3 regions of the Vibrio sp. PID23_8 genome follow, and region 3 is predicted to be linked to each of the others. Evidence: predicted binding sites of a transcription regulator. Region 3 holds the regulator's gene; each other region holds the start of a gene.
The links. The regulator PurR, encoded in region 3, represses purine synthesis genes. The targets are predictions, from matches to a motif close to TNANGNAAACGTTTNCNTNA.

Region 1 (5,855 bases), on a different contig from region 3:
AATGCGAGGCAAAAGGCATCGATGCGCCCTTTACGGAGTTCATCAATCTAGCGACGCTATATCGTATTCAAAATCGCCTTAAAGACAAACGTATTGGACATAAAGCGGCTCAAGAAGCGAAAGACATTGAATGGGAAGGGCGCCAGCATTCGGGCTATGTGGATGCTTACAATTTAGCGAAACTCGCATTGTATATGCTCTAACCAGTTATAAATCAAGATGTAAGTACGGCTAAAGCTTTATCTCCGCTAACTCGATAGCTGTTAACACAAGCTACTGAAATTACGATATGTTTATGTCAATTGTTCGAAAATCATACCATCGCTGATGTTTTTATTAAATAGTGCTTAATACTGAGGTTTGATTTTAGACTAGTATTAATGACCAATATATTTCTGATATTCGGTGCATGCTAAACTAAAACTCGAAATTTGAAGTGCCTCGCAAGTATGAGCTTTGAGAGATTTTTTATATTCGCCAAGAAAAAGTTGGCGAAAATCATAAGCTTGTCATACACTTGCTGATATACGCCCGATATGTTGTTGAATTGGTAGGGTAAAACTGCTCTGGCGCTACATATAGGTAGCATTGTTTAACATAGCTTTGAGGAAAGTTTTATGGCGCTCACAAAAGCCGAACTTGCAGAAAACCTGTTTGATAATTTGGGATTTAGTAAGCGGGACGCCAAGGAGACGGTGGAGGTGTTTTTCGAAGAAATTCGTAAGGCACTTGAAAGTGGCGAACAGGTAAAGCTATCAGGCTTCGGTAATTTTGATCTTCGTGACAAAAACGAACGACCTGGTCGTAACCCGAAAACCGGTGAAGATATTCCTATTACTGCTCGACGTGTTGTCACGTTTCGTCCGGGTCAAAAGTTAAAGGCTCGTGTCGAGAATCTGAAAAAAGAACAGTAAACCAAGCGATTAAATCCTGATTGAAGGATTATATTGTGCTTAAACAAAACCACCCTAAGAGGTGGTTTTGTTGTTTCTAATGCTTAATATATTAGGCTGCTTCCAAGTGTGTGGTTAAGTAAGGCTGCCAAGCTTCCAGGTACCAGTTTTTTGATTGGCTCTTCATTTGTGTGATGGATGCGAGTTCCCACTCGCTTAGGTCTCGACCTTCTATCAAGGCTTGACGCTCAACCTTCTGAATCTTCTCATAAAGGTCATGCTCTGGACCATTTTTTACATCGGCAATGGCTTTTAAGTGCAGCTGAATTTCGGCAATCAGGTTGGTTTTTGGTAGGCGAACGAGAAGGTTTAAATCACGGTAACCAGAGGCAACGGGTTTCTTAAAGCGGTTTTTTACTTTGACGATGGTTATTTCACGTTCCAGAGTTTCGTAAATTGAAACGAGACTAGCCACATCATTTGCAACGATAGTAGCTCGTGCAAGGTCAGTAATTCGTTCTACCTGACCATCTAATTCATGAGCGATCTTTTCTTCGGCTCTATGTTTGGATTTTACACCTACAAAATAAGGTTGGGCATCGGTCAGTAGGGCGGTACTTTTACAGATGGTTTCTAGCTCGAACTGGGCTTGATGAGCTTTGGTGTAAAGAATATCGAAATCTGAATACGGTTGGGTTGGTTTGGCATCGATAGATTGAATACCATAAAGACCGCTAAGGCTGTGTTTGAATAATTTGGAGCAAACCTCGTTTTGACTTTCAGAACGGTTTTGCTCGTTGCTCGGGGCATTTGGAAGTGCGGCGAACGCCGGCGCACGGCTTAGTACTAAAAGCATCAATGCTGTAGTACGTAAAAATAAGCTCATTCACTCTCCTTAACTTGCTTGCACTTAGAAAAAAGGGAACTAAAAAGTCACTAAGATTTGCAAATCAGGTACTACCATAATAAATGGGGCTCTACAAAAGACTCCAAGGTTCGTTTCTACCCATTTAGGGAAATCGTGTTTTAGATCACCATTTTTCTTTCTTTCATTCTGACAAGCAGAAAATGAAAGCGTGCAATCCAGAACGGACACTATCTTACCATCGCTTGATTGACAAAATATGAACAGCATAGACAAATTTGAAAAAATCATTAGTCTTATCCCACTAAAATAGAGCGTATCGCTCGTGATAATTATCAATCAGCCGACCAAAAGTAGAAGTAAAATGAGAGATCAGGAATTTTGGCATAACAAGTGGGCCAGTAACCAAATTGGTTTCCACCTTGATGATGTGAACCCACTATTGCCTGCATTTTGGCAATATACGAACCCAAAGCGCGAAGACACCGTATTGGCTCCTTTATGTGGTAAGTCAGAAGACCTAATTTGGCTTGCTTCGAAACATAACGACGTTCAAGGTGTGGAGCTAAGCCAAATCGCAGTACGCGCATTTTTTGCGGAACATTTCTATACACCGACGGTAACCCCAGTGAATGGGATGCACGAACTGTATCAGTTTGATGAACTGTCTATTTACACTGGGGACTTCTTTACCGCACCTGTGTCTAAAGCCGACATCATTTACGACCGTGCCGCGCTCATTGCCCTACCTCAGGAAATGCGAGAAGAATACGCAGGCCGAGTGAAGCAACTTTTAAAACCTGGCGGACGAATTTTGCTGGTGACATTGAACTACGTGCAAGAAGAAATGGCAGGCCCTCCTTTCAGTGTGCCAGCCGAAGAGATACAAACGCTGTTTAATGGATACAAGGTAGCTTGTTTAAATGTGGATCAAGCTGATGAGAATCATCCTAAAATCATCAAGAAAGGTTTAAGTCGTTTTTCTGAAGAAGTGTACTTAATCGAGAGCGAGTAGGGCGAAATAACCTTAAACAAAGAAGAAGCGCAGCAAATTTAGCTGCGCTTTTGTTTATCAACTTTATCAATAAGGTTAGTAAACGATATTTACTTTTGAAGCAGACTCTATCGCATCTTGAAGCGAGTCATCGATGGTCTTGCGTCGAGTTAACACCACGCCTAAGCGGCGTCTTCCATCGATTTCTGGCTTACCAAACAAACGCACTTGGGTTTGTGGCTGCGCCAATGCTTTTTCTAAGTTGTTGAAACGGATATTCGTCGATGTGCCTTGGCCAAGAATAACGGCCGATGCAGAGGGACCATATTGAATGATGCTGTTGACTGGCATGCCGGTAAATGCACGAACATGTAACGCAAACTCCGACATCTCTTGCGAAATCATTGTCACCATACCAGTGTCATGTGGACGAGGGGACACTTCGTTGAAGATCACTTTATCGCCTTTAACAAACAGTTCTACACCGAAGATGCCGTAACCACCAAGCGCGTTAACCACTTTTTCAGCGGTGTATTCTGCAGCTTTGATTGCGTTGTCAGACATGGCTTGAGGCTGCCATGATTCACGGTAGTCACCGTCTTCCTGGCGATGGCCAATCGGAGCACAGAAATGCACGCCATCAACCGCGCGTACGGTTAGAAGAGTGATTTCGTAGTCGAAGTCAATAAAGCCTTCAACAATCACACGGCCTGCGCCTGTACGACCACCTTCTTGCGCGTAATCCCAAGCGATTTGGACGTCTTCTTCCGTTTTGATAACGCTTTGACCTTTACCTGATGAGCTCATTACAGGCTTCACAACACAAGGAATGCCAACGTGTTCAACTGCCGCTTTGAAGTCTTCAAAGTTATCGGCAAATTGGTAAGGGGAGGTCGTCAAGCCAAGCTCTTCCGCCGCCAGACGACGAATGCCTTCGCGGTTCATGGTCAGTTTGGTTGCTTTTGCTGTAGGGACAACATTCAAGCCTTTCTCTTCGAGTTCGACCAATTTATCTGTTGCGATGGCTTCAATTTCTGGAACGACGTAAGCCGGTTGCTCCTTATTGATGATCTCTTCTAGTGCGTGTCCATCTAGCATATCGATAACGTAACTACGATGAGCGACTTGCATCGCTGGCGCATTTGCGTAACGGTCACAGGCGATGACTTCTAAGCCAAGTCGTTGGCATTCAATCGCCACTTCTTTACCAAGCTCGCCTGAGCCTAAAAGCAATACACGGGTAGCATGTGTGCTAGTTGCAGTACCGAACATAGTGTTCCCTTACAAAATAAAGTGATGAAACAGAAATTGCAGGGGATCATACTGAATTTTTACGGCCAAGCAAACGTTTGCGTGTGATTTTTTACAATAAAAAAAGCTCTACGGTTGTAGAGCTTTCCTGATGCACTCAATGTAATTACAGGTTTACGAAACTGACAGGAATATCAGGGTTAATCGCTTCTAGCGTTGATTGTGTACAAGCGAGGTGACTAATCTTACCTTGTGAGTTTTCTACTAATGCGGCGGCTTTAATATTCTCGAATTCTCCACCGGCCAGCAATATTTGGATAAGAGCCACTTGTAACGGTGGGAGGCTTGGGTTGAAGGCGGCATTCTCTGCGTATGAACCTTGGAACACGCGTCCATCGGTCATTTCTAGAGCTAAACCACTGAGATTGTTTGTGTATGGTGCGTGGCTCATGTTCATTGCATTAACGGCTTTTTGAATCAGTGCATCGTCTTCATCACAAGCGAACTGATGTTTCATCTCTGCCATTAAGCCAGACTCGACGCCTAGGTCTGCTGGGCCAAATGCTTCTGGTAAATACTCATGCAGTGACTTTTCTTCACGTTCAGGTAGCTGAACTTTTAGTTCACTAGCGGTCGATAGTTCATTCATGAACTGGCGACAATGACCACAAGGACTGAAGTTAATGGTGATGTCTTTCACGCCACGTTCGCCCTTCATCCAAGCATGGCTGATTGCCGATTGCTCGGCATGAACGGTTTGACCTAGCTGAACACCAAAGAATTCCATGTTTGCGCCGAAGTACAAGCGACCGGAAAGACCACGAACGATTGCACCTACATAGAATTCAGAAATTGGAGCATAAGAGTATGCGGCGGCAAAAGGAAGCAGAGCAACACGAAGCTCTTTATCTGCTAGACCTGTAGCGGTAAGCAGCTGTTCAAATTGCTGTTCAGAAAGAGTGGCATCAAAATCGTCAGCTTGGACGATAGGAGCAAGATGTTTTGAAAGTGCTTCGGGAGCGCTTGCTAGCGCCTGTTCAATGCGACTTTTCATGTTGAATCCTTGTTATTGCATGGACAGTTATTCTATGCGAAATAGGGAAACAATCCGTGCTCCAGATCATGTTCGTGTGTGCAATAACCCATTTCATTTCATTGCTTGGGTGAGCTCACACATGTATTCGATTGCATTAAGTGATAATGTTACCTTTGCCTCATAAATAACTATATCAACGCTTTTTCATATTGCGAGTTTGATACGCGAGTAAAAAGGCTTGCCCTTCGTTGGCAAGCCTCGGAGGGTTATTGATACAACCAAACCGCGAGAGCAAAGAAGCTTGGTGCTAATATTGAAGTAATAATGCCGCACAGCACTAACGCTAAAGAAGAAAATGCTGCATCGCCAGGTTGTTTCTCCGCACATGTTGCCGTACCTAAAGCATGGGAAACGGTACCCATTGTTAACCCACGTGCGATGGGGTGCTTAATGCCGATGATGTTGAAGATAGGGTAAGCCAAAATAGCCCCAAACAAGCCAACAATCAGAACCAGAATTGCCGCGACTGCCGCTTCTCCGCCAAGGGAGCTGGAGATCTCCATTGCAATCGGTGTCGTAACGGACTTGCCTATCAGGCTTGCGATGAGACTGATGTCGGCTTTGAAAGCGACCGCGATAAGCGTTGCTGTAAGCATCGACATGACGCTGCCTAAAGTGCAAGCCAAGGCAATAATGCGCCAATTGGCTTTGATCTGTGGTAGCTGCTCATACAGAGGATAGGCAAGCGCAACGACTGCCGGTTGAAGTAAAAAGCTGAGCCATTGATTATCAGCATAGTAAGTTTCAAATGGCACT
Region 2 (5,855 bases), on a different contig from region 3:
ACGACGGTAAAGTTGAAACTCGCGCTCGCGCTCGCCGTATTCGATATTTTTACGACGAGAGACAATAGGTAGGTAAGCTTGGCAATAACCCTCACCCACCGCTTTGATGTAGTCAAAACACCTGTCGAACTCCCATTGGTTTAGATCATCAAAGAACAAACCGCCAATACCACGAGTTTCATTGCGATGAGGTAGGAAGAAGTATTTGTCACACCACGCTTTATGTTCTGCGTAAACGTCGTCACCAAATGGCGCGCAAAGCTGCTTTGCGGTGTCGTGCCATGATTGGCAATCTTCTTCAAATGGGTAGAAAGGAGTTAGGTCAAAGCCACCACCAAACCACCAGATAGGGTCTTCACCATCTTTCTCGGCAATAAAGAAGCGGACGTTGGCGTGAGACGTTGGCACATAGGGGTTTTTAGGGTGAATAACCAGAGAAACGCCCATCGCCTCAAAACGGCGACCAGCTAACTCTGGACGATGCGCCGTCGCAGATGCAGGCATTTTCTTACCTTCCACATGAGAGAAGTTCACTCCCCCCTGTTCAAAGATGTCACCATCACGTAATACGCGGGTGCGACCACCGCCACCAAGGCGCTCTCCTTTTTCACGTTGCCATGCATCTTCGACAAAGACGGCCTTTCCATCTTCTTGTTCTAATTGCTGACAAATGGAATCCTGAAGCGACATCAGGAACTGCTTTACCGCGTGCTTATCGATTGCTGACATACGTGTATTACCTATTGATTGCTGACTAGCAGGGTTAGCCCTGTCTTAATATTTGCGAGGTTTTAGCATCACGAATTTCACTTGGTTTATCACGACCGCAGGTCTCACCACGTAAGATAGCCACCAATCGGTCACCCAATTGCTCTTCAACTTCTTGCGTCGTCATGCAGGGAGGAAAACCGGTAAGATTCGCGCTAGTAGAGGTTAACGGCTTTCCAAATGCATTACACATCTTTTGAACTAAAGGATGATCGGTCACACGTACAGCAATCGAATCAAATTGACCCGAGACCCAACTTGAAACTTTATCACTCGCTGGCATGATCCAAGTGTATGGACCCGGCCACGTTGCGTGTACTTTATCTAACTGTTCTTGAGTCAGTTGCGATTCATCAATGTAAGGCAGAAGCTGCTCATAACTCGCCGCAATAAGGATCAAACCTTTTTCTACCGGACGCTGCTTTAGCTCTAACAATTTCTGAATCGCCTCTGGGCTATCTGGATCACAGCCAACACCAAATACGCCTTCTGTTGGATAGGCAATCACTTCACCTTTTTGTAGTGCTTCGAGCACCTGTTCAAAGTTCTCCACCGATTACTTCCTGATAGTCTTGTCTGTTGTGTTTGCACTAAGTGTACAAATATTCATTCTCAGAGACTAAAGCAATTTGTTTATAAAATGTATCAGGAGCAGTCACAAATGCACGCAAACGTTTGCTTGGGGTAAAAATCCCCGTATAATGCGCACAAATAAATCAGCTCACCTAATTTTGCAGCTTGAAGGAGTTTGAGATGAAAGTCGGTATCATCATGGGTTCTAAATCAGATTGGCCAACCATGAAACTAGCAGCGGAGATGCTGGATCAATTTGGCGTGTCTTACGAAACGAAGGTGGTATCAGCTCACCGTACTCCTCAACTATTGGCTGAATACGCAAGCTGCGCCAAAGAGCGCGGTATTAAGGTCATCATCGCCGGTGCCGGTGGTGCTGCTCACCTACCAGGCATGGCTGCCGCATTTACCAGCGTTCCGGTACTTGGCGTTCCGGTGCAGTCTCGTGCACTGAAAGGCATGGACTCATTGCTTTCTATTGTGCAAATGCCAAAAGGTATTGCAGTCGGCACACTGGCTATCGGTGAAGCAGGCGCAGCAAATGCTGGCATTTTAGCCGCTCAAATCCTTGGTACACATGATGAAGCAATCATGGCAAAAGTCGAGGCGTTCCGTAACGAACAGACGGAAACCGTATTGGCGAATCCAAACCCTGCAGAGGATTAATCAGATGCATGTACTGGTTCTTGGTGCGGGTCAGTTGGCGCGTATGATGTCTCTGGCTGGTGCGCCACTGAATATCCAAATCTCAGCTTACGATGTGGGTAGCGGCAATATTGTTCATCCTCTGACTCAACATGTGCTAGGCCATGGTCTAGAGAACGCGATTAAGCAAGTGGACGTGATCACCGCTGAGTTCGAGCACATTCCACATGATGTGCTCGATATGTGCGAAGCGAGTGGTAAGTTCCTTCCAAGTACACAAGCGATCAAGGCGGGTGGTGATCGTCGTATTGAAAAGGCATTGCTTGATGACGCTGGCGTGCGTAACGCGAAGTACTATGTGATAGAAACTCGCGAAGACTTCGACCGCGCAATTGAACACGTTGGCATGCCTATGGTACTGAAAAGTGCGCTAGGTGGTTACGATGGTAAAGGCCAGTGGCGCTTAAAAGAAGCCTCTCAAGTCGACGCAATTTGGGCAGAAATGGCCGAGTGCATCGCAACAACGCCTACTCAGGCTATTGTCGCTGAAGAGTTTGTCCCTTTTAACCGTGAAGTCTCATTAATCGGTGCACGCAGCAAAGATGGCAGTGTTGAAGTTTACCCACTTGCAGAAAACGTCCACACCAATGGTGTGCTGAGCCTATCGACTGCGATTGATGCGCCTGAACTGCAAGAACAAGCGAAGCAAATGTTCACGGCAGTCGCCAACAGCCTTAACTATGTTGGTGTATTAGCCTTGGAGTTCTTCGATGTTGATGGCACTTTGCTCGTCAATGAGATCGCGCCGCGCGTGCACAACTCTGGTCACTGGACCCAACAAGGCGCTGAAACCTGTCAGTTTGAAAACCACTTACGCGCAGTGTGCGGCATCCCTTTAGGCAGTACTAAGTTGGTTCGTGAAACCTCGATGATTAACATCCTAGGTGAAGATACCTTGCCAGAAGCATTATTTGCGATAGATGGTTGCCATATTCATTGGTACGGCAAAGAGAAGCGTGTCGGTCGTAAGATGGGCCACATCAACGTTTGCGGTGATTACACCGGTGAGCTCAACCGTAAGCTGTGTGCATTGGCAGACGTTCTTGATGAGCAAACCTTCCCTGCCGTGCATGAGTTTGCAAAGCAGTGGCAAGTGTAAAATCCATCTGAATAAATAGTAAAAGGGTCGTCATGTGCGACCCTTTTTAATTTGTACTTAACCTTACTGTGATGGGGTGTGCTGACATTTACGGCTCGCGCATTGCAACTTCACACCGCTGGCGAGCTTCTTTTCTACCAATAAGGTGAAGCCGCAAGCTTCACAGCGCCCTTTTACTGGTGGTAGATTCACCGCAAACTTGCACTTGGGGTAGTTATCGCACGCATAGAAGGTTTTACCAAAACGCGTTTTACGTTCGACCAAGTGCCCTTTTCCACATTCTGGGCAAGCATGTTGCTCTTTCGATTGCTGTTCCGATTCAGGCTGATTGATCGATTCAATATGATGACAAGCAGGGTAATGACTGCAACCAACGAACATGCCGTAGCGTCCTTGACGCAACACCAATTCATTGCCGCACTCAGGGCAAGGCACACCCAGCTCTTTAACGATGTGACCATCATTGTTGTGCAGCGGCTTAATATAATCGCAACTTGGGTATTGGCTACAACCTAAGAAAGGGCCATGTTTGCCGTGCTTAAGCGTGACTTCCCCGCCGCATTTTGGGCAAAGTTCGCGCTCGAGTGCATGCTCATGGGCCGAGAAAAGGTTGTGATCGATTTTACTACTCATAGTCACCACTAGATACTTAGTGCAAAATACCTTGTTCCTTGGTGTACAGCAGCTCTTCCATCAGCGTGTAGGCATTTTCGTTGCCCGGAACATTAAACAGCACCATCAGAATGATCCATTTAAGGTCCTCAAGCTCAAACTCATTGGTTTCTAGCCCCATCACACGGTCGATAACCATCTCTCGCGTTTCTGTGGTTAGGACGTTAATTTGCTCTAGGAACAACAAGAAACCACGACTTTCAATATCCAAACGCTGCATCTCTGACGATGTATAGATACGTGTCGATGCCGATGCAATGCTGGTTGAAATCGCCGAATGTGCATCGCTTTGTTGCAACGCGGCCAGCTCTTCTAACCAGACAAGGGCTTTGTAGATGTCTTTTTGCTGGAAGCCCGCACGAAGCAGCTCATCTTCCAACTCGTCTTGATCGACCTGTAAATCTGCATCGCTATGGATGTAGGTTTCGAATAGATACATAAGTATATCCATCATCATAGCTAGCCCCTCCCCTTTCGAATATAGCCACCGGATACTGCAACAACATGCCCTGAAAGCTCAAGCTCTAAGAGCTGCATCATGACTTCTTGGACAGGTATATTGGTCATGTTTGCAAGAATGTCAACTGGTGTAGCCTTATTTCCTACGTTAGCGAACAGCTGAGGAAATGGCAATTCTTCTTCATCAATTGCAACAGAAAATAAATCCATACTCTGATTAATAGACCAATCGAGCAATGACTGTATTTCATTTAACACATCTTGAGTATTTTGTACGAGGCAAGCTCCGTTACGAATCAATTGATTGCCGCCACTGGCATTCGGCGTACTAATCGAAGCCGGCAGAGCGAAAACTTCTCGCCCTTGTTCAAGAGCATAACGCGCAGTAATCAGAGAACCACTCTTTTCTGCCGCTTCTACGACTAAAACACCGAGCGACAAACCACTAATAATCCGATTACGACGCGGAAAGTTCTCTGCGCGCGGTTTGGCATCAGGGCGAAACTCCGAGACTAATGCGCCGTTTTCCATCACTCGCTGCGCTAACCCTCGATGCCTTGCTGGATACACTTGATCTAATCCAGATCCCAACACCGCAACAGTTTTACCGCCTGCGTGGAGAGCACCATCATGAGCATGTCCGTCAATACCCAAAGCCAAGCCACTGGTCACAATCAGATCATGCTGTACGAGTTCTGAAGCAAAGCTGCGAGCATGTTGCAAACCATCCACACTAGCATTGCGACTGCCAACCATGGCGATTTGCGGTTGAGACAAAAAACTCGGCTCTCCTTTTACAAATAACAAAGGAGGTGGCGCGACCGTTTGTTTAAGAAGTGGCGGATAAAGCGGATTCGCCAAGGTGAGAATAGAGTGATGGGAAGATAATGCTAACCAAGTTAAACAAGCCTCGACTTCTTTATCGACCTTAGACCATGCTTGTAACTGTTTCGTCGTAAACCCAAGGCTGAGAAGCTGCTCAGTCGAGTACTGGACAATGTTATTCGGCGTGTCTTTGCTCAGCAGCTTATTCATCTTAACCCCACCAATGCCTGGTAAGCAGCTTAGTTTTAACCAGGCAGCGAGGTCGGTATCATTGTGTGATTTCATTGGTGGTCGATTCCTCTGCCAGAGGAGAAACCACAGAGACCTCTTTATTGATAGGTTTAGTGCTATTGGTGATCAAAGCAAGACTGAAATACTCATACGGGCGGATCACTAACAACTCCCCGACCTTGCTTTGTGGCAAGGTTATTTTCGTATCAAGCACACCATTATCTTTGGCAAAGTCATCACCATATTTGAATACTGGGTGTGCGTCTTCTTTCAAATCAAACACACTACCTTGGCGAAGCGCATCCGATGTGCCTTTATCTATCACCACAACTTGGTTGGTCGAGCTATAACGAATGCCTTCAATATTCCCCAATAATTTTGCAGAAGAGCCTTGTGGTGATGGCAACGGAGAGAATGTCGCGGTGAAATCACCGTTATCAAGAACTTGAACTGGCAAAGCAATGTCGTTACGGACAATCTCTTGCAGTTGTGTGGTGATTTTCAAACCAGAAAACTGACTTGA
Region 3 (5,855 bases):
TTTTGCTCAAACATCGATATGGATCGGACCCTTTTTTTGCACATACCCGTAGTGTTCTCTCAATTCATAACGCAGTATTTAAAGGCGTATTCAGCTATGACGACGTTCAATGTTTGCCGGAATTCCATAGCCGTAACGAGCCGGATGCCGCCGTAAGCACCACGCACATTACGATGCTAAAAGCGGGGGTAATGAGCGCAGATAAAATCAATGCAGTCAGTCCAACCTACGCTGAGGAATTGAAAACGGAACTTGGTAGCCATGGTATGGCATGGGAGTTCCAGCAACGTTCTGAGGACTTGGTTGGTATTCTCAATGGTTGTGATTATAGCGCTTGGAATCCAGAAACTGATCCTAATTTGCCACTACACTACAAATCCAATCGTCAGAGTATGGTTCGAGGTAAGAACGCTTGTAAAAAGGCACTGCAAGAGAAGCTAGGGCTTGAAACGTCGGATTGCGCTATGTTTGGTATGGTCTGTCGTTTGACGCAACAGAAAGGGGTACATTACCTTCTTCCTGCATTAGCTGACTTTCTCAAACACGATGTCCAATTGGTTGTGGTGGGAACAGGTGATCCTATATTTGCAGCACAATTACGTGACGTCGCGGCACTATTTGCCAACAAATTTGTGTTTGTCGAAGCCTACGATAATGAGTTAGCGCATTTGGTTGAAGCTGGTTCTGATTTCTTCTTGATGCCATCGGAGTTTGAACCTTGTGGCTTAAACCAAATCTACAGCATGGCTTACGGTACACTGCCAATTGTTCGTGGTGTCGGTGGTCTAAAAGATAGTGTTAACGATTACGATGCGGATCCATTAGACGCAACTGGTTTTGTGTTTGATGGGCCGACACCACAAGCATTATTGCTCACGATGTTAAGAGCTTTATTGCTCTATGCACAAAACATCAAAGAAGTGAGACGTGTTCAGCTCTATGCAATGCAAAAAGATTTTTGTTGGCGCAAAGCGGCAGAAGAATATCTGCAATTGTATCGCGCTGCGTTAAATTGATGCAAAATCTTAAATAACTGTAATCTAAGGCACCGATTATGGTGCCTTAATTTTCTCGTTAGTGATGGAATGTGGTAGGATTTACTCCTTTGTTTACTACGACTGTTGATCACTGACGCATGACTCAGCCAATCTTGTTCCACAAAACCTATCTGCACCCTACTAGCAACGAGTGGGTCGTTTTCGTACATGGTGCTGGTGGCAGTTCTTCAATATGGTTTAAACAAATCAAAGCGTATAAACAGCACTTTAATTTGCTGTTGATTGACCTTCGAGGACATGGAAAGTCAAACCAATTACTTAAAGAGCTGATCACAAGCCGTTATACCTTTACTGCCGTGACGCAAGATATTTTGAAAGTTTTGGATCATTTAAAAATCCAATCGGCACATTTTGTCGGCATGTCACTTGGGACCATCATTGTACGGAATTTAGCAGAGCTTGCTTCTGAGCGTGTGTGTTCGATGGTGTTAGGTGGGGCCGTGACGCGATTAAACACACGTTCACAAATTTTGGTGACGTTAGGTAATCTTGGTAAACATATTTTGCCCTACATGTGGTTGTACAAGTTGTTTGCTTATGTCGTGATGCCACAAAAGAACCAGCGTGAATCTCGCCACCTATTTATTCGTGAAGCGAAGAAGTTGTGTCAAAAAGAGTTTAAACGTTGGTTCATTTTAGCCACCGATGTGAACCCACTAATGAGATATTTCAAAGATAAAGAACTGCCGATTCCGACGCTTTATTTGATGGGAGATCGGGATTATATGTTTATCAAGCCCGTAAAAGAGATGGTAGCAGCCCACAAGCTGAGTTCGTTGCGGGAGATCCCAAACTGTGGTCATGTATGCAACGTAGAACGACCTGACGATTTTAACCAACACTCAATAGAGTTTATTAAGCAGCAGCGCCTAACGGCTTAATCTCAGCTGAAGGGACAAAAGAGTAGGGGAACCGTTATGGTTCCCCTATTTGATATCCGCAGTGCCAGCAAGCTCCAAACTGCCCTTCATTTTGCTCTAAGCACTGCGGGCACTGCCAATCTAGATAAGTTGGTTCTGCTTGTTTGCGATACTCTTCAAGTATCACTGAGGCTTTCAGCTTTTGCTCTGGATGTAAAAGCCAAATATACGGGTCAGTATCATCACCAAATGGCAGCTCACCTTTTAAACCAAACAGGTTTTCACCTCGCACTTCACAAACAATGTGTTCCGTTTTGAGTAGTTCACAGACGATGTGGGCTTCAGTGGGGTTTTGAGCGATATATATCTTCATTAAACGTTTCCATTCGGTTGCCCCTGAACTGGCCGGATTTTATTCATGACCCATTTTGCGATGATAGGGAATAACCCAAGCAATGCAAATGACGCCAATACTGCTGGAGACATAATGCCGGACAGACTATCTATGGTTGCGAGTTGAGTACCTGCATTGAGATAGACGGCCGTTCCTGGCAGCATACCAACTTGACTGGTTAAGTAGAATCGAACCACCGTCATTGGCGTTAAGCCCATCAGTAGATTGATTAAGAAAAAGGGGAACACGGGAATGAGGCGCAGTGAAAATAGGTAAAATGCCCCGTCTTTTTCAACACCATGGTTAATAGCACTTAGCTTATTGCCAAACTTACTTTGCACCCACTCACGCAATAGATAGCGGCTACTTAAGAAGGCGATGGTAGCACCTATGGTGCTGGCAAAAGAAACCAGTAATAAGCTAGCCCAGAAACCGAATAGAGCAGCACCAAGCAGAGTAACAACAGCGGCGCCAGGGATCGAGAACGCCGTAATTGCGATGTAGGCAAAGAAATACGTCGCTGCAGCGAAAGCGAAGTTCTGGTTAATAAACGTATTCAAAGCCTCTTGCTGTGCTTTTGCGTTTTCTAACGTTAAATATTGGCTGAAGCTCACCCCTAGAAAGATGACCGTCGCAAGTAGGAACAGACCTAAAATCAGTTTTTTATTCATTGTCGTTACTCCATTTCGCAGCTTAGATAATAAGACAGAATGGAAGAAGAAAAAATTTCAAAAAAAAACCGCAGTATCAAAACTGCGGTTTTTACTCAATGTCATGCTGAATCGCGCGTTATGAAAGCGCGAACATCAACTCTTCTCTACGAGACTGAGGCACAACGCTCCAATGCGTACCGTTGATTGCCCCTTCTAACGCCCACAGCAACTCAATACTTACCGTAGAGGTATGCGTATCTTGAATTGCTTTGTAAGCATTTAAGGCACCTTCATCTTCTAGCTCTTCGACGGAATCGATGCCTGCTTTCTTTAGCATGCGTTCAGTCGCTAAGCGTAGATTAGGAAGATCTTTCAAACGGTTTGGCTTAGTGCTCGCTTGTTGCTTTTTTTCTTGCTTAGCCGTCTCTAGAGATAGCTTAGCAACATCAATCAAGCGGTCAGTAGATTCCCACAAATCATCAGAAATAGCATAGTATTTCGTCACTACGGGGAATCCACGTTTCTTGTAGACGTACGGTTTTAATCCTTGAGTCTCGAAGTCAGATGAAGTTTTTTGGTCTCCTCGAATATGAAGTTGATTGTTCACAACGAGTGCAAACATCGTTTCATCAGCGAAAAGCCCGAAGCCACCAAACATTGAGCGCGACTTGATCGTACCAAGTGCCTCAAACAGCTTCATTGAGTCTTTGAGTATCGGTTTATCCATGGTGTGTTATCTCGGTGTAATTAATATTACGCCACCAAAAATCAGGTCCGAGAGATTAGCAAATGCATGCAGACACAATGTCATTAAAGGGTAAACTCACTTAATGCATATTTGCCATCGGTAACCCCGCTACCTTTCACTATATTTAGTGGTTAAGGCCGGAGGCTTTGCGTCCCATCCTTTCGAATGGTTTGCCCTGTGCGTGACAAGAGGAGAATACTTCGTATATTGCATTAACATCACGTTTCAAACACTAAAGTGTGATCTCTATTCAACTAATGGTGCCATCTTAATGTGTCTAATTTCATATTTTGAAATGTCTACTTGCCATACAAAAGCTTGATGTAGGAAATGGGCAACAAGTTAGTTAAAACAGCAATTTATCTTAGCTTTTGATTATATAAGTAATGTGAAATGCTTAAAAAATTTTATTTTACGAAATAAAAAAAGCACTCCGAAGAGCGCTTTATAAACTTGAGGGGGAGTTAGTTCAATTTCTTAACGGTGTTACGAACCACAATCTCAGGCTGCATTTCAAAAATGCGTTTTTCGTGTTCTTTGTCTTTGATTCGCTCTAGTAAAATCTCGAACGCATTCTTACCAACACGTCTTTTTGGTTGGTGAATAGTCGTTAGAGGAGGCGAGAAGAACTCCGCAAGCTCAATATTGTCATAGCCAATCACTGAGATATCATCAGGGATTTTTATGCCATTTTGTTGTAGACGGCTCATTAAGCCTAATGCCATGGTATCGTTAAAACAGAATACCGCAGTAGGGCGTTTATCCATTGCCGTAATGTTGTCTGCAGCAAGTACTGCCGTATCACACTCGAAGTTACCTTCGAGAATTAACTCTTCGTTTACTGGTAGCTTTGCTTCAGCCATTGCACGTCGAAAACCAGAAATACGCTCTTTACATGCTGCTTTATCAAAGTGACCGCTTAGGCATGCAATATCGGTGTGACCATTGTCAATCAGGAACTTCGTTGCTAGGTAACCACCTTCTTCAGAGTTGTCGATGATCTTATCCGCCTTTGAGCTTTCTGGGCCCCAGTCCATGACAACTTTTGGTATATCAGCATGGCGATCCAGCATTTCTTGTAGCTCTTCGGTTAAATCCGAGCACATCACTAAAATGCCATCAACACGCTTTTCTGCCAGCATTCGAATATAGTCACGTTGCTTCTCATAGATACCACCAGTATTACATAGGATCAGTGTGTATCCTTGGCGGTAACAGTAGCTTTCAACACCGTCAATAACTTCAGAGAAGAATAGGTTTGTTGATTGTGTTACCAACATGCCGATAGTACGGGTTGAGTTACACTTTAAGCTGCGGGCAACAGCACTTGGCGCGTAATTTAGTTCATCAACTGCTTTCATTACTTTTTCTTGGGTTGTTTCTGCAACAAAGCGCGTTTTATTAATTACGTGCGAAACTGTTGTGGTAGAAACGCCGGCTAAGCGAGCAACGTCTTTTATAGTGGCCATAAATGATGTCCTGTATCGAGCTACTTAATACCGTAGTGAATACAACCTTACGCTTAGTATCTGCGCAAACCGAGTGTTATGAGGAAAGTAGTACTCAATAGTTCAGGCAGTGGTTGTTCCGAAATCGGTATAATAAAGGTTTGTAGCAACATTCGTTGCTGAGAGTATTATTCCTTTTAGTTACAATAAGGAATGGATCAGCAATGATGTTAATAAAACACAAAAACCGCTATATTTCAGCGGTTTACATATAAATCATATTTAATCGTTTGCGTTCACATTTTAGACTGATGCGAGCACGCTGGCAATGTTTTCAGCTGTGGTTTTGTGTATTTCAAGTCACATTTTAACTGCGAAATGAAAAGGCTTTTCTACGCCAGACTAAAACTGAACGAACAAATAAGGAGCTCTGAACTCCCCAAAATAGGCGGCAATTATTCACCAAGAAGGTAATTGCTGTCCAGTTTACAAAATGCAATTAATAGTTGTGCAACGCTAACATAGAAGCCAAATTCATCGAATTGTTTACACTTGGCAGCAAATGGCGGTAACCAAGTTAACAGCTGTTGCTGAATGAAATCGTTCTGTTTGGTGAATGCTTCTTCCATATGCTTTTCTTGCTCGAGTTCGTTAGAGCGGATGATCATGTTACCCAAAAAGTCTAACTCAACGG

Region 1: a site for PurR is predicted at 4,090-4,109, ahead of purT (formate-dependent phosphoribosylglycinamide formyltransferase). Genes of this name have one in related genera too.
Region 2: a site for PurR is predicted at 1,432-1,451, ahead of purE (5-(carboxyamino)imidazole ribonucleotide mutase). Genes of this name have one in related genera too.

What each region holds. Positions count from the first base shown of each region.
Region 1 covers NZ_LIXE01000019.1:13,858-19,712, reverse strand. Annotated here, with positions in the region: gene AK966_RS18635 (3'-5' exonuclease) at 1-203, shown strand, start outside; gene ihfA (integration host factor subunit alpha) at 618-914, shown strand; gene AK966_RS18625 (phosphoribosylglycinamide formyltransferase) at 1,006-1,779, opposite strand; gene AK966_RS18620 (thiopurine S-methyltransferase) at 2,123-2,773, shown strand; gene purT (formate-dependent phosphoribosylglycinamide formyltransferase) at 2,849-4,024, opposite strand; gene cdd (cytidine deaminase) at 4,170-5,057, opposite strand; gene AK966_RS18605 (LrgB family protein) at 5,306-5,855, opposite strand, start outside.
Region 2 covers NZ_LIXE01000014.1:2,577-8,431, forward strand. Annotated here, with positions in the region: gene hemF (oxygen-dependent coproporphyrinogen oxidase) at 1-729, opposite strand, end outside; gene AK966_RS17215 (L-threonylcarbamoyladenylate synthase) at 764-1,321, opposite strand; gene purE (5-(carboxyamino)imidazole ribonucleotide mutase) at 1,522-2,007, shown strand; gene AK966_RS17225 (5-(carboxyamino)imidazole ribonucleotide synthase) at 2,012-3,145, shown strand; gene AK966_RS17230 (type I DNA topoisomerase) at 3,209-3,778, opposite strand; gene AK966_RS17235 (DUF494 family protein) at 3,795-4,274, opposite strand; gene dprA (DNA-processing protein DprA) at 4,277-5,386, opposite strand; gene AK966_RS17245 (LysM peptidoglycan-binding domain-containing protein) at 5,370-5,855, opposite strand, start outside.
Region 3 covers NZ_LIXE01000001.1:294,935-300,789, reverse strand. Annotated here, with positions in the region: gene glgA (glycogen synthase GlgA) at 1-1,016, shown strand, start outside; gene AK966_RS01335 (alpha/beta fold hydrolase) at 1,136-1,939, shown strand; gene AK966_RS01330 (DUF2007 domain-containing protein) at 1,974-2,291, opposite strand; gene AK966_RS01325 (TVP38/TMEM64 family protein) at 2,291-2,983, opposite strand; gene AK966_RS01320 (TfoX/Sxy family DNA transformation protein) at 3,102-3,692, opposite strand; cyclic di-GMP riboswitch class I at 3,809-3,898, opposite strand; gene purR (HTH-type transcriptional repressor PurR) at 4,178-5,182, opposite strand; gene torD (molecular chaperone TorD) at 5,617-5,855, opposite strand, start outside.